Regions from separate parts of the Leptospira venezuelensis genome, predicted to be linked through region 3. Evidence: riboswitches for the same ligand, from Rfam matches in the RefSeq annotation. Region 3 holds a riboswitch; each other region holds the start of a gene.
What was found. Region 3 has a riboswitch for cobalamin ahead of B1C82_RS11660 (hypothetical protein). Riboswitches for the same ligand answer to the same signal wherever they lie in the genome.
Positions count from the first base shown of each region.

Region 1: another riboswitch for cobalamin. It lies ahead of B1C82_RS03065 (TonB-dependent receptor); the one in region 3 lies ahead of B1C82_RS11660 (hypothetical protein).
Region 2: another riboswitch for cobalamin. It lies ahead of B1C82_RS18525 (CbtB domain-containing protein); the one in region 3 lies ahead of B1C82_RS11660 (hypothetical protein).

Region 1 covers NZ_NETS01000007.1:217,169-223,572, reverse strand. Annotated here, with positions in the region: gene B1C82_RS03085 (Kelch repeat-containing protein) at 1-450, shown strand, start outside; gene B1C82_RS03080 (tetratricopeptide repeat protein) at 447-1,058, shown strand; gene B1C82_RS03075 (ankyrin repeat domain-containing protein) at 1,048-1,686, opposite strand; gene B1C82_RS03070 (YncE family protein) at 1,782-2,942, opposite strand; gene B1C82_RS03065 (TonB-dependent receptor) at 2,942-5,044, opposite strand; cobalamin riboswitch at 5,071-5,245, opposite strand; gene lsa26 (surface adhesion protein Lsa26) at 5,604-6,344, shown strand.
Region 2 covers NZ_NETS01000011.1:498,056-504,459, reverse strand. Annotated here, with positions in the region: gene B1C82_RS18545 (FAD-dependent oxidoreductase) at 1-378, opposite strand, end outside; gene B1C82_RS18540 (DUF3209 family protein) at 387-761, opposite strand; gene B1C82_RS18535 (CbiX/SirB N-terminal domain-containing protein) at 771-1,961, opposite strand; gene B1C82_RS18530 (CbtA family protein) at 1,958-2,767, opposite strand; gene B1C82_RS18525 (CbtB domain-containing protein) at 2,758-2,940, opposite strand; cobalamin riboswitch at 3,082-3,264, opposite strand; gene B1C82_RS18520 (SDR family NAD(P)-dependent oxidoreductase) at 3,328-4,194, opposite strand; gene B1C82_RS18515 (Crp/Fnr family transcriptional regulator) at 4,331-4,969, shown strand; gene B1C82_RS18510 (two-component system sensor histidine kinase NtrB) at 5,015-6,193, opposite strand; gene B1C82_RS18505 (alginate export family protein) at 6,396-6,404, opposite strand, start outside.
Region 3 covers NZ_NETS01000010.1:953,217-959,620, reverse strand. Annotated here, with positions in the region: gene B1C82_RS11675 (toprim domain-containing protein) at 1-1,807, shown strand, start outside; gene B1C82_RS11670 (SH3 domain-containing protein) at 1,861-2,685, shown strand; gene B1C82_RS11665 (flavin monoamine oxidase family protein) at 2,817-4,157, opposite strand; adenosylcobalamin (AdoCbl) riboswitch at 4,397-4,523, shown strand; gene B1C82_RS11660 (hypothetical protein) at 4,717-5,238, shown strand; gene B1C82_RS11655 (LIC_13355 family lipoprotein) at 5,274-6,113, shown strand; gene cobT (nicotinate-nucleotide--dimethylbenzimidazole phosphoribosyltransferase) at 6,185-6,404, shown strand, end outside.

The DNA of each region.
Region 1 (6,404 bases), on a different contig from region 3:
TCTGCAAATACAACAACTTCATTCGGTGAACCTAGTTTAGGAGAATCTAAACATGGAGCAGGTGGAGTTTGTATTTTACCTTCTTCCCTGGATCCATATCCTGCAGACGGAGTTTATTTTGCGGTTATAGGAGGTTCAACAGGTTCAGGAAATGTATTCCAACCTGCAACTTCTATTATTCCTACGAATAGAACTGAGTTTTATCAATTAGGTTCGTCTTCTTTTTCTTTGGGCCCAAGTCTTCCTTCTTCTCTTTATTTTCCAGCAGTTCAAACTTCTTACGAGACACGTAAAATTTTTTCTTTTGGCGGAGCTTCTTCCATTAATATTCCTGAAAATACTGTGTATTCTTTGGATTCTGGGAATCCTTTAGGTTCCGCTTGGGTAACTCATTCTCTGCCTATGCCAAGAAGAAGATACGCTCATAAAGCGATTCGGATCGACAGATGAGAGAAGTATTCAGGAAATTTGCATTTTTTAGGATATCGGTCTTCTCTATTCTAATCATCTCTCCTTTGTTTTTACTCTCTGAAGAAACATCTGTATTAGATAAATGGATCCAAGAAGGAAACATTCTATTAGAATCCAAACAATTCGAAGAAGCTTACATATTGGCAAATTCTATCTTAGAATCGGATCCTTCAAACTCGAAGGCTGAATTTATCTTAACTCAGGCTTGGATTGGAATTGGCATAGAGGAAAAGAAGAAGGGAAACTTTCTTAAGGCAAAAGAATATTTAGAAAAGGCCTATGAAAAATGGCCTTTGAATGAAAGTATTCGGAAGGAACTTGCAGAGTTAGAAAATTCTAAGCGCCAATATAAAAAACAAACTTCAGCATTTAGGAACAATTCCCTCGCAGAGAGGATATCCAACAAAAGTTCAGAAGATTTAATAATTAGTATCAACCTTCTTCGCTTAGAAATTGAAAAACTGAAAGGTGAATTGGAAACGGAAAGGAAAATGAAAGCGCAAGATAACCATATGAATTGGATCTATATACTTTTCGGATCACAAATAGCGTTACTATTTGCAATCCTTATAAAAATTAAGCGCTAAAAGCGACTCCCCTTTCTGCTGCAATCTCTCTTGCAGTTTTGCCATCTTCTGTTTTAAGATCCGGATTTGCTCCCTTCTTCAATAATAAAGAAACAATTTGTTCATTTCCCTGTCTGGAAGCAGCGATATGAAGCGGAGAGAAGCCACCGTCTTGGGTAAAGTTTGGATCAGCACCATGTTCTAAAAGTAACTCAACAGCATCGACTCTCCAAGAAGCGACGGCAGAATGTAATGCAGTATTACCGATTGATAATTTACTTTTGGATTTAGCGTGGATGTCCGCTCCCTTCTCTAATAAATATTGTATGATGGAAAGCCTTCCAAAATGAGATGCAAGATGTAAAGATGTCCAGCCATCAGGACTATAAGAATGAACAATACTTGGATTGAGTTCTACGAGTATTTTAACACGCTCCTCGTCTCCCAACGCAGCAGCCTCGAATAGATTGAGTGGAATTCCCAGGTTAAGATAAGAATTTATAATATCTTCTTTGCCGTAATATAGAGCAAAAAGTACAGGAGTAATCCCTTCCGGATTTTGTTTGGAGGCTAGATCCGGGTTTTCTCTTAAAGAATAAATAACCTGGGCCTTGTGGCCCGCGGCAATCATTTGGAACATATCGGAAATCAAGGAATAGGCCTCCGAAAAACAACGATGGATCATCCATTCTTTTAAAGCTTTGTCAATCCGGTTTCGACTTAGGGTAAAGAATTCTATCGGAATTATTCTTTGAGCTGTATCAAGTCGAAAGGTTGGAGGTCCACAGAGATTGGTGCCGGGGTTAAGAGCCGATTATCTCTGGTATCGAACATTGTCACTCCGGGTTGAGTGAACTGGGTATTGGAAACGTAAAGTATTCCGTCATCCGCTAGTAGGATTGTAGTCAAACTAGCGTCATACGAAGAAGGAATAAAAAGCAAAGTTGACAGTTTGTGCCCGGTGCTTGGATTAAAGACTTGTAATGTTTTATTAAAAGAAGCATCCAGAACACTTGCGTAACCCAATTGTTCGTTTTTGATCTGCACACCGAGTATATCTCCACCGGCTGCACTTTCTGGAAATAGCAAGCCCGAGCGAAAAGTTCTGGAAGAAAGTCTAAATGCGACCACCCCGCCGTCAATCTGACTTAAAAAACCCATTCTATTCGCTGCAGCAAAAACCAAATGGGTCTCTCCGAAAAGTTCCAACATCTGAGGCTTGCCAACAGGATTCGGAATTGGGAATGTATAAGTAGCAATAATAGAATCTGTTACAGTATCAATTTCCAAAAGAAGAGATCCCCAGCTCCCCGGGGGAAAATATCCGCTCGGATCATTTCGATCTAATCTTTGTAATACAATAAAAAGGCTTGTGCCTACTATCTGCATTCCTGACATTTCAGGCAGATTATCAGGGATAGAGCTAGGTTCGGAATATCCTCCCAGATCTATTTGCCCAAGACTTGCCCCAGTCAAAGGATGAATAATTTTTAATATTCTAGATCCATAAAGTGAAACATAAGCCTTATTCTGGCCTACGATCGCAATATCAGCCGGATTTGTTCCCGCTCCCATGGACCATTCTGCCCTTGTCTGGAATCCGAAATCTGGATCTAAAACTTGAACGCTATCCCGATTCAAACGATTTAGAATATAGACATTACCATTTCCGAATCTTGCGACTGCATCAGAATGGATAGGTGTCAGTCCAGGATAAGAAAGTAGAAGTTCTGGATTTAATACTTTAAACCTACCACCGCTTGCAAAGTCTGTGGTCACTACTCCGATATTATTAGGAAGATTTGGAGTTAAAAATAAAGTATATAAAGGAGGTCTTTCTATATCTCCGCAAAAGGAAAAAAAGATAATAAAGCAAGGTAGAATGATACGTGCTGCAAATTTCATCAAAACCTTCCACTTAATGTAATAAACCAATTTCTTCCTGGGAGCGGATATCCTACAATATCCTCCACTCTCTTATCTCCCATATTCCTAAGATCTATACTTAAGAGTAGTTCTTTGGGAGTTTTTTCCCCTTTCTTATTAGGATCTTCTTCCTCAGGAGAAGTATATAATACAAGTGTAAGGTATGCGTTCCAAATTTGGCGAGCTGGTTGATAATTCACATATTCGTTTGTCCTGTCTTTGAATACAGCACCAACATATACACCTTCAAAACCAAGTTCCCAGGTTTTTCCTCTATATGCAATTGTTCCGGAGATCTCATGTTTTGGCCTAAGAGGAAGATATTTACCATTTAAATAAGGAGCAGGAGAAGTATTGATCGCTTCTTGGTAAGTATACTCTAACAAAAATTTCCAACCCTTATATTCCGTTTTATGAGAGACTTCTGCCCCATCAATCCTTGCTGAATCCACATTTTCCGGTCTCAAAGTGAATTGAGAATTCGGAATGAATAGGATCATATCCTTGATCCTTTTTCTAAAATAGGAAATTGTAATATTTGATTTTAGTTCACCGTTTTTATATCTTCCGGTAATTCCAGCATCACCGTTTTCACTTCTCTCCGGCTTAAGAGAATCGTTTGCTATGATTGTCCCGACTTCTCCGAAAAGTTCCAAGAAGCTTGGGATCCGATACTGTTTCGCAATATTGGATTTGAATTCCAAAGAATAATTATCTTTCTCCCAAAACCTCCAGAGAAGGCCTACTTTAGGATTAGAAAATTCAGTGGTCTTGATGGCAGGTGCGAATGGATCTTGTTTTCTATACCAAGGTTCGTCGGACTGAAATTTGTCCCTATAAGAATCCCAAGAAACTCCAGGGGTCATTACTAACTTCCCATCTAAGAATCGAAACTCGTCTTCTACTTGAAAAGTTGTATAGGTCCTTGTTTTTCCAGGTTCGTACTTTAGATCTATATTCTGAGGAGTGCTTCTGGATCTTTCGAAAGTTTCTCTCTCTACTCCCGCATGAAATTTCAAAATTTGATAATATTCTAATAGATATAAGGTAGGAGTGACCTGAAACCCGGACTGTCCCATATGAGCAGTAGAGTTAGGAGTTCCTTTGGAAAATTCCGATTTTGGGTCGAATAGGTCGTCATTCGTAAATGAAGTAAAAGTTCTAGTCTCTAATCTTAATAATCCGTCGAGTAAACCTTTTGTATCCGTTCCTAAAGAAGAAGTATTTCTAAGATATCTACGATGGACTTGTTGAGTTTGGTTACTTGCAGGTCCAGGAATTCCATGGAATCTATAATTTAGATCATTCCAAAATTTGATCTTAGTTGCCCCGATATCACCACTGAGCCCGATCATCCCGGAAGTTCTTTCATACTGAGCGTTCCTTCTTCTATCAATCGTATCGTCCAAAGGATTTACGAGCAAGGTCCCATGATTGTTTAGATAAGAAAAATTTTGGTCTGATTTTTCACCTAGTAAGAATACGCTGGTTCCTATTCCGCCATAAGTTCCAGTATGCGTTATGCTCCCCTTTCCAGTATTAAAACTTCCTGCTCCTATGTTAACACGAGTTTTAGGAGGACCGGTTCCGGTTCTTGTGACTAAGTTCACACTTCCGCCAATTGCTGAACCGGAAAATCCTACAGGAGCACCACTTCTATATACTTCTATACTTTGCAAATTATCAAAAGGAAGGTCCGCAAGGTTTACTTCTCCCCCTTGCGCATTATTAAAAGGAACTCCATCTATAAAGATCCTAGTTTGATTAGGATTTGTTCCTCTAAGAGAAAGAGTAGAATAAGAGCCTAGGCCTCCGTATCTTCTGATCCTTACTCCTGCTTCTCTTTCTAAAACGTCCGGAAGATTCGTATAACGTGCATTGTATTGGTCCAGATCAATGGAAGTCTGAAAACCGGTTGGGTTCTTTCTGAAATTTTCCGGTTGAGAATTTGAACCGGTCTTTCCCACCACTTTTAAAGTGGAAGTTTCCGCTTTCTGAGGCTCTTGGGAAAAAATTTGGACGGAAAATAAAAAGAGCCCTAGATGAAGTATCTTACTGAATGGTTTGGGTCTTTTATACATTGAGGCCTTAACTCCCGAAAGCCAGAGAATTGAAAGCAGACCTGATAGGTTTTCTGACTTACGCCCGATTCGAACCCTTCCCGTCTTTCGACAGTGGTTTTGTCCGACCGTTTCGGCGTTTACAGCTGCGGGTACAGCTCCGGATTTTCACCGGATTCCCTTTTCCGATCTACTTGCAAGACCAGGTTCCCAACCCGACTCGGAGGAGCAATCTCAAAAAGGTTTGGCCGCCTCTTGCTAACGCAAGACCGGGCTGCTCCGGGCTCGGACATACGTCCTCGTCCTTCGCCGGAGCTCAGGACGCTTCGCGCCCTACACATCCCTGGCGGGTAAGTGAAATACAACATTAACGTAGTGCCTTTTTCGTAGTACATTTTTTGCACACAGAGGCGCAAAGACGCAGAGCAGAAAAGAATTCGCTTTGCAGGAATTCCTACATTTTCAAATTCAGAAAGAAATATTTTCTTGATGTAAGATAAAAACCGGAAAGGATTCACGAATTCGCGACCCAAAGGGAATCCCTTAGGGTCTACCTACATAACGGGAGCATCGAACTCGAATGAAACGCATTCCATCCTTAAGATTTCTTTTATTAGGAATCTTTCTTTTAACTACCTCGTCCTTATCAGCAGCGGGAACTTATTCCGAAGGTTGGACAGTTGCAAAATTGATCCAATTCGAAAGCAGAGGGGTCATCTTTGAATCTTACGAAGGTCTTTTAGAAGTTTATACTATAAACGATTCAGAAGCTTGCGACGAAATGAAGGACGAATGTTTTGTTCCGGCAAAACAAAAAATCGAATTCAGCGTACGTCCAGAGAACGCGGATGTAGTTAACTTCTTAAGTAAAAGCCTAAACCAGGAAATTTTAGTCCAATATAGGGTTCACAGATTTGAAGCAGTCGCATTATCTTCCGATTACGAAGTAGTTGGAGCACAACTCCAGGAAAAATCTCTTCCTAAAGGTTTGCCTGACAAGATCGTAAGCAAAGCTAAGTCTGGAGGAAAAAGAAATTTTTCCGTTACTGGTCGTATTCTAAGTTTAGAATATAAGGGAACTATGATTGGAACTTGGGAAGGATTATATCTGGATGAGACCAGAAATAAAGTTCATCCTTTTTCAATCACAGATGAAGAGATCGCGGCCTTTGCTACAAACACTCTTAAATTTGGGCTTAGATATTTCTTGGGAATTTCTGTGGCTTACGTGACAGGTTGGAGAGATTCTTCTTATGATATTTATGAGATCAACTTCAAATCACCTGCAGGGGCATTGGAACCGGCAGGCAAAACACAATAATTTGCATTAAGGATTCATTAAGTATGAAGACCGATTAGGAATTCCTATATCGGTCTTTTT
Region 2 (6,404 bases), on a different contig from region 3:
AAGAGAAGTGATCCCGGTGTCTGTTGCCAAAATTAGAGAAAAACCTGGAGAAGGCCATGTTGGATCTCCTACAAATTTTCCCCAAGGACCAGAATATTCCAATTCTGATCCTAACTTTAATTCAGATAGAATACTGGATGCTTTTCCCGTTCCTAAACGTTTTACGCAGATCTGAAAGGAGTCTGTTTTTGAATCGGATGACAGGATAGAATAAGCTCTCTTGATCGCCTTTCCATCGGTATCATTCCCGGTATTTAGGATTACATATTGTCCACCTATAAAATCAAAAGGTAGACCATCGGCTCGTTCAAAATGGTATATATCAGAAGAAGAGCTTAAATTTTCCTTATGGATCAGTTTGAGAAGTTTTTGGTTCAATGTTCCTCCTAAGAAGGATAGATCTCATGCACGAAATCATGCATTTCTTCCAGATCCAGATATAATGTTTGGAATGACTTCGCAGAATTTTTCAGATCTAATTCCACTTTTTTAGTAAGTATCAAAAGAGATGTATAATATCCGGATTTAGGATCTCCGGAAGGAAGTTTAGAAATTGTTTGTTCTAATTCTACCAAACTTGCTTCGAAAAATCGGATTAGATCATCAAAATTATTCGCGTTCGTCAAAGATTGGATTGGACCAGGAGAGGAGAGGGCTTCCGGTCCTATTTCATTTTTTTCATGTTGGATGACGGATTCGTCCTTGATCCCAAGAACATTCATCATTCCTAATCTTAAAGCTGCGATTTCATGACATGCCATACTATATTCCTATTGCATAATATTATCTACTAAACGAGAAACTAATCTATCTTGTAAAAGATGTTCGGAAACGAGATCTTCCGCATCTTCTACATTTACTTTTTGGTACCAAACTCCATCGGGATAAACTGCCACTACTGGACCTTCTCCGCATCTTCCCATACAAGAAGAGCGAGAGATTTTAAAATCTAAATGCCTACCTTGTAATTTTAAAATGGACCTCATCCGAGCGACTAAGGCTGAACTTCCTTTGCTTGCGCAATCTATATTATCGCAAACAAATATATGCTTTTGTAAATTACGGTGAGGGAACAAATGAGGAGCTGCTTGATTATGAGTTTCCAGGTGACGAATACTCCAGAGAAGCGCCTTTAATCCTCCAACTTTTTTGGAAAGGCCGGGAAGTTGTGCTCTGTATTCGCAAGTATCACATGGAAGAGAAAATTTTCCTGAGATACTATCTTGGATCCTTTCATCCATTACGGAAAATAATTCCGAATCAGGTCCTATATAAGAAGAGAGTTCCGTTTTGATCCAAGGGAATTTTTCTGAAAAGTTTTGAACCAAGGAAGATATTTTTTTGATCAATAATCCACCGAATAAAAAGTAGGGGACCACCAGAAGTTTTTCCGGTCTTAATTTAGAGGCCATCTCTAAGGTATCCGGAAGAAGAGGGCTGGTTATCCCTATGAAGGAAGGAAGAACAAAGGAGAAATGATTTCCTTCTTGGAACAAACGAACAGTTTTATAAAAGTCACCGTTCGCATTCGGATCAGAAGATCCTCTATTTACGATAATAACTCCAGTTTTAAAAGATTGTTCTTTGTTTAGAGGTATAAATTCTTCTGCACGTTTTCTAAGCAAAGAAACCATCTTAGAGTGGATGCCTAAACTATTTGAAATTTTGAAAGAGTGGGCAGGAAACTCTGATTTGATTCGATCTAGAACGATTGGAACATCGTTTTTGATATGACCAGAAGTATATAAGAATAAAGGAAATATTATAATATTAGAATAATCTTTGCAAAGATCCCGAAGAGAGGTTTCCAGATCTGGTTTTGCAAGTTCCACATATGCATGTGTAATTTTTAGATCTGGTCTAGTTAGTGAATAGGATTCCACTAGGGAGACAAATTCTAGATTGGAATTTTCTTCCCTACTTCCATGGCCTAGTACCAGAACTGCAATCTTCGGTTTCATTTAAATCCCAATACCTGCCTTGGTTTCCAGAATAGGAAGAATAAAGAAGATAATAGATACCAGAAGATCAGGTTTATGAGTAAGGTTATGTATTCAAATTGTATCCTTAATTCCTTAGGAGCGGCAAAGTCCCCAGGAATTTTAGGCGTACCAAGATAGAATGGAAGTCCTACAAAAAATAGAGCCGCCACTAAAGCGACAATCCATTTTAATAAATTATGAATATGTAAATAAGATAGAAGGACTCTTGATCCAAATATACCAACTAAACTTGATCCCACACTAAGATACCACCAAGCCTGCCTTTCTGGATAATCATAAGCTCCTGATGCTCTTCCTGGTAATTCTGGAGGGAGTCCTATAAATGGGAGCCCGAAGAATATTAGGAATCCACCTATGGCAATCAGAATACTTGGTAATATTGCTTTAGATAGGGAGGGTGCCTCTGAAAATCCAAGTGGGGGAAAAAAGATCATCCACAATGAAACTAAAATTCCAAAAGAAATACCTAAAAGAATGGAGCCTATAAAAGTTCCTAAATTTCTTTTTTGCCAAAGACTATTGTTCAGGACTAATTCGGTGGAAGAAGATTGTTCATTCGTGTGAGAATGAACTTCTCCATGTGAATGAATATGTGTATGGCCGAGATTCGAATTTTCTGATGCGGATTTGGATTCAAACTTCTCCGCTTCTAAAATGAGAGGAAGATTCCAAACACAAACCAAGACTCCTAGAACAAGACCAGAAACCAAACCGGAAAATATCCCAGCCCTTAATAGATCAGAAAGTCCTGATCTTAATGGCATGGAAAGCCCGTAGAATGTCTTATATCATGAAAAGTATCGTGCAAATACACCATTGGTTCCAGGCCAACTACGTAGATCGTAGAAAAAGCGAGAAACCCAGCCAAAACCAGGACAGATCCGCTAAGCCATAATCTGGCTCCCGAAAAATCTTTCGAAACTGAAATCGAGCGCATAAAAATCCCTCCTAAGAGATCTTCGCCTAACAAGATATAAACGATACTAATGCAAAACGGATCTCGCCGAAGCATTGTATTCGCAAAAATTAATTTGAGTTTAGTTACGTAACCGTCTTACATCCGAGACTGGATAACGTAGCTTCAGGATTTTTATAAGGCGTTTTCTGACTCGAGATCGTCCTACTCAGCACGTCTTCCCAGGTTTTACACCCAGTGACATCTTGTGCCTTTTGTCCCTCTTACAGCGGCGGGTACCGTGACGGAATTGCACCGTCTTCCCATAGATGGAGACATCTATGTTCCTACAAAAATAGACTGAGATTTCAGGATCTATTTAGGTGAGTAATTTTGTATAGTATTTTATTTTCGGCCGAGCAAAATTCTCTATACCTCTCCCCGGCCTTTCTGTTTTTTCTTATCTAGTCTAGACTGGGCTGCTTTTAATTCAGAATCTGTAAGTTTAATACTGAATTCAGGAAAATGTCTGAATAGAAAATATTGAAGCCAAGAATCCCACCCTGTATATCCGATAAACTTTTTGTTCGGTATCCATTTTAAGATCGCTTTTGCAACTGAATCAATCGCATGAATTCTGTTTAATGCAGAACCCATTTCAATTTCTTTACTCAATTCAGGTTTGTCGGTATTCTCCTTTTCCAAACCAGGAGTATCAGTTGTAGGAGGAAGAAATAATTTTACCTTCACTCCATGAAGCATCATTTCTTGGCGAAAACCTTGGGCAAAGCCTACGATCGCAAACTTGCTAGCAGAATAAGCTCCATATCCGTAGATAGAAAAGAACGCAAGGGTAGAGGCCAAGAATACGATCTCTCCACTTTTTTGTTTGGAAAAATGATCACTGAATGCGAGTGCACTATTTACATGACCGAAAAAGTTTACATCCATTAGATTTCTATAAACTTCGTCGTCCAGGTCGGAAGCTTCTCCTGCTTTAGCAAAACCGCTGCTGCAGATTAGAAGATCCAATCCTCCCAAGGTTTGGATTGCTTTTTTAGCTTCTTTTTCGATGGCCTTTTTATCGGAAACGTCCAAAATTGCGAACCCGAATACAGCTGTGGGAGCTCCTACAGCCTTCATCTCTTGGACAGTTTTTTCTAAGTTAGATTTTCCCCTTGCAGAAACAATTACACTTGCTCCTGCCTTCGCTAATTGGATCGCAATTCCTTTGCCTATACCCGCGGAACCGCCTGTAATAAATACTTTTTTGCCTTTGTATCTGCTGAATGACATATTGAAAAATTCTCTTCGATGCGGGCAAGATTTCCCTTTTTAGGAAACTATTCAATCTAATTCGAAACTTTTTACATAAAGAATTGGAGAACTTGTTCCAAAACCTTAAATTCCTGGTTTGATCCCAAAACAAATCTTGCCTTTTCATTCCCATGATACTGAATACGGGAGAAATCAAGGCACTAAGATGTATGAAATACCTTTATTGGAAAACCTAAGGAAGAAGATCCCAAGTTTGGAAAAAAATTGGGACCGTTATACTTCTATGTTAAAAGAAAAGAAGGTACCGGCAAAAACTGTACTCATAGAAAGAGGAGTTTTTACCAAAAACATATTTATTGTTAAAAAAGGATGCCTCAGATTAAAATTTGAAGATAAGGGACGAGATATTACGATCGCATTTTTTCCGGAAAATAGAGCGATCACTTCTATCCATAGTTATAGAGGTACTTACAAGGACAGCCAACTTAGTGTGGAAAGTATTGAACCTACGGAACTGCTTATACTAAGCGGAGAAGATGCAGAAATTATTTATAAAGAGAATGAGGAAGTTCGGGACTTTTTACTACAATACGTTGCTGAAAGATTTGATACTTATATGAATTTGTTTTTGTCTAGAATTAGGGATAGTCCGGAGCAACGATATTTGAATTTGATCAAAGAACAACAGGACATTGCAAATCGTATCCCGCAACATTATATTGCTTCCTTTTTAGGGATCACACCTGTTTCATTAAGTAGGATCAGAAACAGGATCTGGAAGGAACAGAAATAACTCTTGTAGAAAATTCCTAAATAGTAGAAGGATCAGAATCATCTTTTATTCCAAAATCGGAAAGTATACGGAAAATTTTGTACCAGAACCGAGTTCACTTTCTACTTTAATCTTTCCTTTATGATTTTCTAAAATACCATAAACAATAGAAAGTCCGAGTCCGGTTCCTTTACCAGGCTCTTTTGTCGTAAAGAATGGATCGAATATTTTACGGATCGTCTTTCTGTCTATCCCTGTGCCACTGTCTAAAATTTCTATTACAGCGGTTTTTTGAGTCTTTTCAGGAGAAATAAATTCTCCTTCCTCTGTTTTAAGTCTTATAGAAAGTAATCCACCGTTAAGCATTGCATCCTTTGCGTTTAAAAATAAGTTCAGAAAAACTTGATGTATCTGAGTATGGTCTGACTGTACTAAGATCGGATCTTGAGGGAGATCAGCAATTACTCGAATGGATTTAGGAAAGGTAGATGATGCTATATGGACTGCTTCCGAAAGCAAATCGTTCAAAATTGACGGTTTAAGATCTGATTCGACCTTCCTTGCTAGTGTCAAAAGTTGTTTGATTAAAGATGATCCTCTTTCAGCAGTTTTCCTAATGATTTCAGAATATTGTAAGATCTTTTGCGGATGTTCCGAGTTCTTTTCTAAAAGGGTAGTGTATCCTAAAACTACAGTTAGGATATTATTAAAGTCATGAGCAACTCCTCCAGCAAGGGAACCGATTGATTCCATTCTTTGAGAATGAATGAGCTGCTTTTCTAATTCATGATGTTTCGTAATGTCTTGGAATTGTACTGCAAAATAATTCGGATCTCCCTTTCTGTTCCGTATCAAAGTTGCATCTACTTGAACCCAAAGTTGATGACCGTCTTTATGAATGTATCTTTTTTTCCTTTTAAATATGGATATTAATCCTTTTAAAAATTGGTCCCTTGATCTGTAATCTTCTTCCAGATCATCCGGATGAGTAATGTATTCAAAGCTCATTCCGGCTAATTCATTTTCAGAATAACCTAAAATTTGGGAGAGCGCAGGGTTAGCGCTAATAAATTTTCCTTCCAAGGAGATTATCGCAAATCCATTCGGAGAATGATAAAGTATATTCTTGAATTGTGCCGCTTGGCAGAACCATTCATCCCAGCCTAGTTCTTTAGGCAGAAAGTCCTTCTCTAAATAACCAGAGGGTTGGTTTATTCTTGGAGGAATTTCATCGCAGTCTTGCATAACCTTCTCTTCCATGCTATTTAAGACAGAGAGAGGAAAGCGTTTCGTCTTATCTATTGTTAATAAATTATGTAACTATTTTAACCTCTGTTTGGCAACAAAGTATAGTCTAACTAACTCTAGAAAATATTAAGAAGTTTAACTTCTCCAAAAAAAGAAAGGAGGGGCGAAACTTCGACCCCCTCCTTAGGAAAGGATTGCCTTATAGGGA
Region 3 (6,404 bases):
GACTGTTACTGTTGCAGACAATGGTCGAGGTATTCCTGCAAAGAATGCGGAAGGGGTTTATCTTCATTTGATGTATGGAGAGAACTTCGATGACCACGTGAAACAAGACCATGTGGCCGGCCAGAACGGTGTAGGGATTTCTTTGGTAAGAATGGTTTCTTCTTACTTCAAAGTTAAAACCACCAACGATGGTAGTACTTTCAAAAAGTTATTCACTCTTCACGAAGACGCGAAAAAACAGATCCGCTCCTATAAACTATCTAAAGAAGATACTGAAAGAGTTTTCTTATACTTCGACGAGCATGGAAAATTTGATGATTGTCCTCTTCTTACAAAAGACCAGATTGAAAAATTAGTTCCGATCAGCAAAAAAACAAATATGATCGAAGCGATTGAAAAAGCTTCTAAAGAAGATCATGGAACCGCAGTAGAATTCGAATTAAATCCGAAATATTTTAATAATATAGATACATCCTTCAATGTGGATCTGATGAAACAGTATCTGCAGGACATCGCAATGACCAATCCAGGATTGGAAGTGCAGTTTGTTCATAAAGGTAAGAAGGAAAAGTATAAGTTCAAAAAAGGTTTAGATGAGATATTCTCACATTCTGATCTGACCTACTACAAAATGGATTATAATGCTCCAGCTTCCGGATCCCAATTACATCTGGAAGCTTACTTAGTGATCGGTCAGAATAAAAACTTGACTTGGGTGAACTCAATCTTTGCTCCTCAAGGTGGTTCTGCAATTGAATATCTGGAAAACAGACTTTGCGACGAAGTTCGTAAAAAAAGCCAGATCGTTTCCTTAGAGAAAAAACTCAAAACAAGCTGTACTCGTAACGACGTAAGAAACTGCTTTCATATGTATGTGAATGCAAGGCTTCTGAACCCTCGTTTTAAATCTCAGGATAAGTCTTATCTAATCAACGACTTGAACGAAGACATCCGCAATGCAGTAGATAAACACTTAGATAAGTTCATTAAAAAGACCGGCTTATTAGAAGAAGTGAAACTCCAAATGGAGAAAAGAACTCAGCTGAAAGCTTTTGAAGACGCACAACGCGGACTCAAAAAAGCAAGTAAGATGAATATACCTAAACTAATGCCTCCTACCGGTAAACCGAATGATCCTGGTCGGGTTCTATTCGTAGCAGAAGGAGACTCCGCAATCGCAGGTCTTCGCCCTGCAAGAAACCCTAAACTTCACGGCTTATTCCCTTTAAGAGGAAAGCCAATGAACTGCAAGGGAGTTTCTCTTGCGAAAGCGATCGCAAACGAAGAGTTAAAGAATATAGTTGCGATCCTGGGACTTCCTCTGGACCAAAAAGTAAAATCGATTGAAGAACTGAATTATGATAAAGTAAGTATCATCACTGATGCGGACTTTGACGGATATGCAATTCGTTCTTTGATGCTTTCTTTCTTTTATGAATACTGGCCCGAACTTTTTGACTTAGGGCTGATCCATATATCCAGCGCTCCTCTTTACGAGGTGGATATAAAAGGTGGAGATTCTAAAAAGACTGAAACAATATTCTGTATCGACGATAAAGATTATGATGCTCTAGTCAAACGAGTGGAAAAATCCGGTGGTCAAATCGTCCGTAAAAAAAGGAACAAAGGACTTGGAGAGACCGGAAAAGAAGCAATGAAGTTTGCGGTAGATGAGTGTATGACTAAGATCACCATCGGAAATAAAAAAGAAGCTTCTAAGATCCAAAACCTTTGGTTCCACAAAGATTTTGCAGAACAAAGAAGGGATGCAATCTCCGAATACGCAATGAGCGTAATCGAAGATTAATTCATAATAATTTTCTTTTCTACAAAGAGCCCGGATATTATTTTAAGAATAGAATGATATCCGGGTTTTTCTATTTTAAACGATCCAATTCCTTTTCCTGTAGCTTAATATTTTTCATTTTTATAATATATTTTTTCGCGAGCAACCTTCCCATTTCGTCCGATTCCGATAGAAAATTACAAACATTATTTGTAACGGCTGATATTCTGAACGTTAGAATTCGTCCGGATAAAAAATCCGACAAAATCGGATTTCTACCCTACGGAACTAAAATCCAAACCGAAAAAGCTCAAACCTTTGAAATTCAAAATGGGATAAAAGTTTATTGGTATTACTATCCTGAATCCAACGGATACGTGCTCGGCGAATTCCTGTCCAATACTGAACCGGCAAAGGGAAAGAAGAAGACAGTTTTATACAAACTTTACAGAGATAGATGCGCCCAAAATATAAAACAAAGTCTGGCCCTCTATGCAAACATTGCAGATTTGTACGTCGACATGCAAGAAGAAGGAGGGGGTTGCTCAACCGGGTTATTAAGAGGAAAATACACCTTTAATCAAAACGTTTTGGTAATTTCGGATTTAAAGGGAGTAGGATTAAAGAATAATTGTCCGTTCGATGATAATAAAGTAAGTTTTGCGGAATTAGAAAAACGTTTATTGAATATCGCCCGTGTCAAAGGAGACTTATACTTACGTTACGATCCGGATCTTGACGGCCTAGTAACTGAGGAGGTCCTCAAGCAAGTATCTTCGGAAGGATGGAAGGTAAATAAGTCCAAATGTTCCTTCGAAAAATATTTTGAATGTAAGTATACCAACGAACCGGTTTTAACATCCAAAGGTTATTTTTGTTTTAAAGAGAATTCTTTATGAATAACAATCATAGTTTTTCAATCATCCTAATTTCGACTCTTTGTCTAATAACATTACAAAAATGTATAGAACTTGAAAAGAATTTAGGCCCAAATTCTTCGGGATCCTATTACACGACTGCAGATCGTTCGCTATACTAAATTCACAGCTTTGATCGCCGAACTTAAAGCCGCCTCTACTGTTCCAGTAATTTCTCCAGTATGTTCTCCCGCGAAGAAGATACGATCATAAGGTTTTCTTAAAATAATCTCTGATCCAAAACTTCCAGGAGGAAATTCGGCGATCCCATTTGGTACGTAATCCTTTTTAGTTTCCGTAAAATAGAATCTTTGGATTTGCAGATCTTTTTTTAAGCCCAAGCGATCTAGAGTAAGGCGAATATATTCTACCTTTTGGTCCTGATTAGCAGAATCGAATACTGAAAATCTATCCCCGTTCGCAATGACTCCCAAAACCTTATCAGAGGTATCCGACTTGGTTCCTGCATCATATAAGAATTGGGCGGCCGCATCCGAATGAACAGCAAAAGGAGAGGATTCCCAAGGAGATTCTTTCAAAACCAAAAACAATTTATAGATTTGAGAATAACGTACTCTTAAGGCTGCGAGAAGTTTTTCCTTATCTAATCCAGGATTCCATTTCACGTTAGAGATTTGGTTTGCGGGTAAAGTACAGATACAAGTAGAGCCGTTAAATTTTCTTCCAGAAGCAGTAGTTACCGTAACACCCGCGGAATCTTGATCCACGGAAAGTACCGGATCAGAAAAAACAAACTCGGTATTTTCTATATTCATTACCAAGGTCTTGGCGATATTTTCCATTCCACCTTCTATCTTGCTATTCCTTTGAGGAAATTGTGCAAGATCGCTCAATACCTTCTCCGCTGACAGTACACGAATACTATCTCCATAATGAAGAGAAAGTTTATGACCAAGTAAAGTCAGATCTTCCGGACTGACTCCTTGATAAACTAGATAATTATAAATGCTGATACGATCTAAAGCCTGTTGTTGCGCAGTGTCTAATTTAGAATTTTGTGATACTAATTTACTTAGGATTTCTTGGGATTTGGGAGAAAGTTCCCAAGTGCCTGCTTTTTTATAAGTTCCTAAAAACAGATCAGGAACCAAAGGAGAAGATTGTATTTTTAATCCAAGTTCCCTGACTAAACTACGAACGGTTTTGTCTTCGGAAGAAACCCATTCAGCTCCTAGATCCACAACATGGCCGGAAGGATCTTGGATAGATCTAACTCTTCCCCCCACTCTATCTGTGGCTTCTATCAGAGTAACTTTACTTCCTGTTTTTCCTAAGATATATGCTGCATAAAGTCCAGAAAGTCCCCCACCAAGTATGATTACTTTTTTCCCAGAGTTTGTATTTTGAGCGGATAAATTTCCCTGACGACTTCCCAATAAAGCTGCGGCGCTTATAATTCCGGCTTTTAGAAAAGTGGAGCGGGTCATTTTCATAAGATTCCTCTGGAAAGTTTTTATTAGAACTCTCTCTTTTATTTTCGGTCTATGAAAGATCTTTCCCGAATTTTTTGCAGAATAGAATGTGCCTTCGATCTGAAATTATGTGCCTAATCCTTTTTAATCGATCATGTGTTTAGAATATCGCCTATTTATAGAGATATTGCAAGGAATACGTCGTTTTCATATCCACACGGTTTTTCCCTTGCCAGGGCAAGTGCAGGATCAAAACCTGGAATTACGCTTTCAGGGAGGAAGTCGGGTGTAAATCCCGCGCTGACCCGCAACTGTGATGTCCGTTTCAAACGGAATAAGCCAGATCTTCCCCGCGATACTTAATCCTCGAGGTTGGGGAGTATCGTAAATCTCGCTCTTTAGCGCATCAGCGCTTTCTGCGATGGGGCCCCGAAAGTTAAAATGTCGGGGCTCTCGAACGGAAAAAGACTATTACGGCAAATACGAAATCGTTCGGATCTTTATTAGATCAATGATCGACTAACGTTCTTTTGCTTATAATTCTTTTTTCGCGACATCCGGCAGAAATCTAGGAGAGAAAATGAGAAAAATCAGAACAAAAGCGATAATCCTTCTATTCGCTTTATCATTAATCAACACAGCTTGTTTTGAAACGGAAAAATCAGAATCTGATAATACCGCGATCCTCGCAGCAATTATCCAAGCCAATTATATTGAAATCGCCGGTTCATGGCAAGTTGGCTTTTATTCCGGTGGATCAGACGGAGGAGTTTACGATACTGCTGCTATAACTGCTAAATCCTGGATTGAACAAGGCGGTCAAAAATTAACTGTCGTAGAAGTTGATAACACAAACAGAAAACTATATTATCGCTCTTCTGCGGACGATGCTTTCAATCCGAATAAATACGGAAGAATAGATTGGACCGCAATTCACAGTAATTCTTGTCCTTCAAGCGCTGCTCGTTGTTTTGAATATTGCCAAGCTGTCTTCGGGAAAAATACCTTAGCAGAAGCAAAAAGCGATGCAACTACAACTGATTCTTCCAACTTTAAATCTGCCGGATGCTCAGGATTCGGCTGGAATTACATGATTCCATAATCATTTGTTAAAACTTTAAAGGAGAGTCACAATATATGAAATTGATAGTGAAATTGACATTTTTCGGAACCTTCATCTTTTTCTTTCTCATAGGTTGTGACAGCTCCGGAACCAGTACTGATCTAACAGGACTATTATTGACCGGACAGAATTCAATTTCTAGTTCTGAAAATTGTCCTCCTGGAACTATAGACCCGGAATATTTTTTAGCAAATACAATAGTTAGCGCGCCTGGCAGTAATCCAAGCATTCGATACAAAGATCCAGTAAAAGCGATCAATGGAGTTTGTGGAGGAGGACAAAACTCAGGTGGTATAGACGTTTATACCATGGGTTCTGCGGATCCTAATAATTTTTTGATCCTTTCTTGGAATGGAGCGACTGTGACTAACGGTACTGGCGTTGACTTTATCGTTTTCGAGAACGGCTTTCAGCAACAAGGCTCTATAAATTACTTCATTGAACCAGTAATCGTAGAAGTGAGCTTAGATGGGACTAACTATTGCGGATTCAATCCTCAATATGCTGGAGCTGCAAGTCCTGCAAGTTTGGATCCAACAGATTGGATACGATTTGGAGGAGCAAGTCCAGTCCTATGGAATATGCTTACTTATCCACTCACTCCTGAGGAAATTTTTCCCGACCCATTTGTTGCAAATGCGGGTGGAGACTCATTCGATCTGGATGATCTAACATTAGATGCTCGATTTGCAAATGGGTGCAATTCTACAGTTCTTTCCAATCTGCAAACAAACGGATTCAAGTTTATTAAACTATTGAATGCGAAAGGACAATCTACATTTCCAAGCCCTGTAGGAAGTTTTGACGGAGGCCCGGATATAGACGGAGTCATCGCAAAATCCGTGACCCCTTAACCTAAAACCGAAAAGGATCTTCTGATCTCTTTTAGTTTTAACATTTTAAATTTTTTACAAGTGAAAACAATATGATCCGCCCAAAAGATGTGTACCAATTGGACTTAGATAAATCATTACGCAACAAAATAGACACCAAGACGAAACCATTAGGCGCCTTGGGAAAATTAGAAGATCTAGCATACCGAATAGGTACAATACAGAATACAATAGATCCCGTATTATCCAATCCTCACTTACTCGTATTTGCAGGGGATCACGGACTCGCAGACTCAGGAGTTTCTGCCTTTC